One region of the Streptomyces sp. NPDC037273 genome, then DNA from elsewhere that is predicted to be linked to it. Evidence: riboswitches for the same ligand, from Rfam matches in the RefSeq annotation. Region 1 holds a riboswitch; the other holds the start of a gene.
The links. Region 1 has a riboswitch for ZMP and ZTP ahead of ACZ7G1_RS05610 (serine hydroxymethyltransferase). Riboswitches for the same ligand answer to the same signal wherever they lie in the genome.

Region 1 (2,445 bases):
GCGATCACCTCCAGGGCGACCGCGCAGGCCAGCGGGTTGCCGCCGAAGGTCGAGCCGTGCTCGCCTGGCCGGAACACCCCGAGGACCTCGCGGTCGGCGACGACCGCCGACACCGGCACCACGCCACCGCCCAGCGCCTTCCCCAGGACGTACACATCGGGCACCACGCCCTCGTGCTCACAGGCGAACGTCCGGCCCGTGCGGCCCAGGCCCGACTGGATCTCGTCCGCCACGAACAGCACGTTCCGCCGGCGCGTCAGCTCCCGCACCCCGGCCAGATAGCCGGCCGGCGGGACCAGGACGCCCGCCTCGCCCTGGATCGGTTCGAGCAGCACCGCCACCGTGTTCTCGGTGACGGCCGCCTCCATCGCCGTCAGGTCCCCGTACGGGACGATCTCGAAGCCCGGCGTGTACGGCCCGAAGTGGTCGCGCGCCTCGTGGTCCGTGGAGAAGCTGACGATCGTCGTCGTCCGGCCGTGGAAGTTGTTCGCCGCGACCACGATCTTCGCGTGCCCGTCCGGCACGCCCTTCACCTCGTACCCCCACTTCCGGGCGGTCTTCACCGCCGTCTCGACGGCCTCCGCCCCCGTGTTCATCGGGAGCACCGCCTCCTTGCCGCACAGGTCCGCGAGCTGCGCGCAGAACTCGGCGAAACGGTCGTGGTGGAACGCCCGGGACGTCAGCGTCACCCGCTCCAGCTGCGCCTTCGCGGCGTCGATCAGGCGCCGGTTGCCGTGCCCGAAGTTGAGCGCCGAGTAGCCGGCGAGCATGTCGAGGTAGCGGCGGCCCTCGACGTCGGTCATCCAGGCCCCGTCCGCCGAGGCGACGACGACCGGAAGGGGGTGGTAGTTGTGCGCGCTGTGCGCGTCCGCGGCAGCGATCGCGTCTTCTGTTCTCGACACGGGATCTCCGTTCGTCCTGCGGCTCGGGGGGTGCGTGTGGCCCCCTTCCTATCGTCGCTCGGATGCCGGACGGGGAAACCTCGGCGACGGCGCGCCAGCTACCCTGGAGACACGCGCGGCGACTGGCGTACGGGGAAGCGACCCCGGGGGAGCCGCGCGCGCTCCACCACACGAGGTGCCGCTCGCCTGGGCATCACGGGCCCTGGTCCCGTGCGCACCTCAGCCCCGGGACCGTTCCTGCCGAACGCCCGGAGGACACGACATGACCACCCCGCAGCAGCACCCCGCGCTCACCGCCGCCGACCCCGAACTCGCCGCCCTCGTCGGCGCCGAGGAACGGCTCCAGGGCGAGACCCTGCGCCTCATCCCCAGCGAGAACTACGTCTCCGCCGCCGTGCTCGAAGCCTCCGGCACCGTCCTCCAGAACAAGTACAGCGAGGGCTACCCCGGCCGCCGCTACTACGAGGGCCAGCAGAACATCGACCAGGTCGAGACCCTCGCCATCGAGCGCGCCAAGGCCCTCTTCGGCGTCGACCACGCCAACGTCCAGCCCTACTCGGGCTCCCCGGCCAACCTCGCCGTCTACCTCGCCTTCGCCCAGCCCGGCGACACCGTCATGGGCATGGCCCTGCCGATGGGCGGCCACCTCACCCACGGCTGGGGCGTCTCCGCCACCGGCACCTGGTTCCGCGGCGTCCAGTACGGCGTCCGCCACGACACCGGGCTCGTCGACTTCGACGAGGTCCGCGAACTGGCCCTCAAGGAACGCCCCAAGGTCATCTTCTGCGGCGGCACCGCACTGCCCCGCACCATCGACTTCGCCGCCTTCGGCGAGATCGCCCGCGAGGCCGGCGCCGTCCTGGTCGCCGACATCGCCCACATCGCCGGCCTCGTCGCGGGTGGCGCGCACCCGTCCCCGGTCGGGCACGTGGACGTCATCTCCACCACCACCCACAAGACCCTCCGCGGCCCGCGCGGCGCCATGCTGATGTCCACCGAGGAGCACGCCAAGGCCCTCGACAAGGCCGTCTTCCCCGGCCTCCAGGGCGGCCCGCACAACCAGACCACCGCCGCCATCGCCGTCGCCCTGCGCGAGGCCTCCCAGCCCTCCTTCCGCGACTACGCCCACGCCGTCGTCGCCAACGCCAAGGCCCTCGCCGAGGCGCTCCTCGCCCGCGGCTTCGACCTGGTCTCCGGCGGCACCGACAACCACCTGATCCTGATCGACCTGACCCCCAAGCAGGTCCCCGGCAAGATCGCCGCGAAGGCCCTCGACCGGGCGGGCATCGTCGTCAACTACAACACCGTCCCCTACGACACCCGGAAGCCCTTCGACCCCTCCGGCATCCGCATCGGCACCCCCTCCCTCACCTCCCGCGGCCTCCGCACCGAGCACATGGCCCAGGTCGCCGAGTGGATCGACCGCGCCGTCGCCGCCGCCGGCACCGGCGACGAGGACGCCCTCCACACCATCCGCGCCGAGGTCTCCGACCTCCTGTCCGCCTTCCCGGCCCCCGGCCTCCCGTCCTGACGCGCGGCCCCC
Region 2 (2,445 bases), on a different contig from region 1:
ATCTCGCTGTGGCGGCGGCTGAGCCGGATCCGCCGCCCGTCCACGCCGAGCACGGCCTCGTCACGGCCGAGCGCCGACACCGTGAGCCGGCCGGGTTCGGGGGCCGGCGCGAGCAGCGCGAGCTGGGACTCGGCCGCCCGCGCGACGGCCTGGACGAAGCCGAGGCTGTGTGGGTGCGCGAGCCGTGCGCCGCCCGTGATGTCGACCGCGCCGAGGAGCCGGCCGGTGCGCGGGTCGTGCAGGGGAGCGGCGGCGCAGGTCCACGCCTGGACGGGGCGCCGGAAGTGCTCGGTGGCGACGACCTGCACCGGCCGGTCGACGGCGAGCGCGGTCCCGGGCGCGTTCGTCCCGGCCGCCGACTCCGACCAGCGGGCCCCGGCCACGAAGTTCATGCCGTGTGCCTTGCGGAGGGTGGCCGGATGGCCTTCGACCCAGAGCATCCGCCCGGCCGCGTCGCAGACCGCGAGCAGGTGCTCCCCGTCCGTCGCGTACGCCCCCATCAGCTCCCGGATCACGGGCATCGCCGCCGCCAGCGGATGGCCGTCGCGGTGGGCCGCGAGTTCGTCGTCCGCCAGCTCCACCCGCGCCGCCCCGTCGGGGCTCACGCGCGCGCGTACCGAACGCCGCCAGGACTCGGCGACCAGCGGCCGGGCGTCCCCGGCGGCCGGACCAGGGTCGGCTTTCCCCGTCACCCACGCATCGCTCAACTCGGCCTCCCCGTCGAGGTCGTCATGGCCCGTCCGGGTCATCGTGGTGCCCGTGCGGGCCGCCGACAAGCGGCCGGACCGGGCGGCATATGCACCCTGTCCGGGACCCGACGCGAGCCCCTCACGTAGAGTGGGGCTCGGGCCGTGACTGGCGCTTGAGGTGGATCACCACCGGGGAGCGGCCCGGCGGCGCGCGTCCTGTCGGCGCGGGCCCGCCGATGCCGTGCGCCTGGGCGAACCACCTGTCATCGACGACGCCCAGGAGCAGCCATGTCCACCAGCACCGCCACCCTCATGGACGGCACGGCCCTCGCCCGCCGCACGGTCGAGGAGACCGCCGCCCGCGCCGCCGAGATCACCCGCCGCACCGGCGTCACGCCGTGTCTCGCGACCGTCCTCGTCGGCGAGGATCCCGCCTCCGTCACGTACGTGAAGATGAAGCAGAACCGCTGCGCGAAGGCCGGAATCCGCTCCAAGCACGTCGAGCTCCCCGCGTCCACGACGACCGAGGAACTCGTCGCCGCGATCACCGCGCTGTCCGAGGACCCCGAGGTCCACGGCATCCTCCTCCAGCACCCCGTCGGCCCGCACATCGACGAGCGCGCCGCCTTCGAGGCCATCGCCCCTGAGAAGGACGTCGACGGCGTCACCATGGCCTCCTTCGCCGCCATGGGCTTCGGCCTCCCCGGCTTCGTCTCCTGCACGCCCGGCGGCATCATGCGCCTCCTCGACGCGTACGACGTCGAGCTCAGCGGCAAGCGTGCCGTCGTCGTCGGCCGCAGCGCGATCCTCGGCAAGCCGGCCGGTCTTCTCCTCCTCGGCCGCGACGCCACCGTCACCTACTGCCACTCGCGCACCAAGGACCTCTCCTCCGTCGTCCGCGAGGCCGACATCCTCGTCGCCGCCGTCGGCAAGCCGAACTTCATCAAGGGCGAGGACATCAAGCCGGGCGCCGTCGTCATCGACGCCGGCTACAACCCCGGCAACATCGGCGACGTCGACTTCGCCTCCGCCGCCGAGCGCGCCTCCCTCATCACCCCCGTCCCCGGCGGCGTCGGCCCCATGACCATCGCCGTCCTCCTCGCCCAGACCGTGGAAGGCGCCGAGCGCCAGCTCGGCCTGTAGGCACCGAGGCGGCACCGGTGCGGCCCCGGAACCTCGGGGCCGCCCGGCCATGTCCGGCGCGCGCCGGAGTTCCGCAGCGCCTGTGGAGCCCGTGGCGCTGCGCCTGGGCCGGGCCGGGCGGGTGGCCGGGACTGGGCCGGCGCGCCCCGGTGGGCCTACGCGCTCTCGCCCGCCGCACCCGCTGTCAGCGCCGTCGCCAGCGCGACGGCCGGATCCCGGTCCGCCGGCCCCGCGGGCGACCAGTGCGCGCCTTCCCTGGCGTACGGCCACCAGCGGCCGTCCGAGCCGAGCCGCAGCTGCGTGTCGTCGCTCCCGGTCGTCCACCGGCAGCCCGCGGACCGTCGCAGGGCCGGCCGCTCGTCGTCCTCCCACGCATCGGCCAGCCGCGTCTCCGCCCAGGCGAGGCCTTCCGCGTCCGGGGTCCACTCCTCCTCCAGTACGGAGAGGGCGGCGGCCCCGCCGAGGCGCCACGCGCGCGTGGCGAGGTCCAGCTCGGCCGGAGTCCGGCCGGAACCGGAGGCCAGCCGGGCCGTGATCCATGACACGGGGGAGTCGGCCGCGAGCCGTACCGCGTCCTGAGTGGCCGTCAGCTCCGGTGCGGCGGTGCCGGACG

Region 2: it holds a riboswitch for ZMP and ZTP, as region 1 does, so the genes downstream of both, ACZ7G1_RS16295 (bifunctional 5,10-methylenetetrahydrofolate dehydrogenase/5,10-methenyltetrahydrofolate cyclohydrolase) here and ACZ7G1_RS05610 (serine hydroxymethyltransferase) in region 1, are expected to answer to the same signal.

Annotation. Positions count from the first base shown of each region.
Region 1 is NZ_JBVJVO010000002.1:85,943-88,387, reverse strand. It holds gene rocD (ornithine--oxo-acid transaminase) at 1-902, opposite strand, end outside; ZMP/ZTP riboswitch at 1,011-1,101, shown strand; gene ACZ7G1_RS05610 (serine hydroxymethyltransferase) at 1,165-2,433, shown strand.
Region 2 is NZ_JBVJVO010000005.1:306,313-308,757, reverse strand. It holds gene ACZ7G1_RS16300 (GAF domain-containing protein) at 1-707, opposite strand, end outside; ZMP/ZTP riboswitch at 842-949, shown strand; gene ACZ7G1_RS16295 (bifunctional 5,10-methylenetetrahydrofolate dehydrogenase/5,10-methenyltetrahydrofolate cyclohydrolase) at 978-1,832, shown strand; gene ACZ7G1_RS16290 (SWIM zinc finger family protein) at 1,988-2,445, opposite strand, start outside.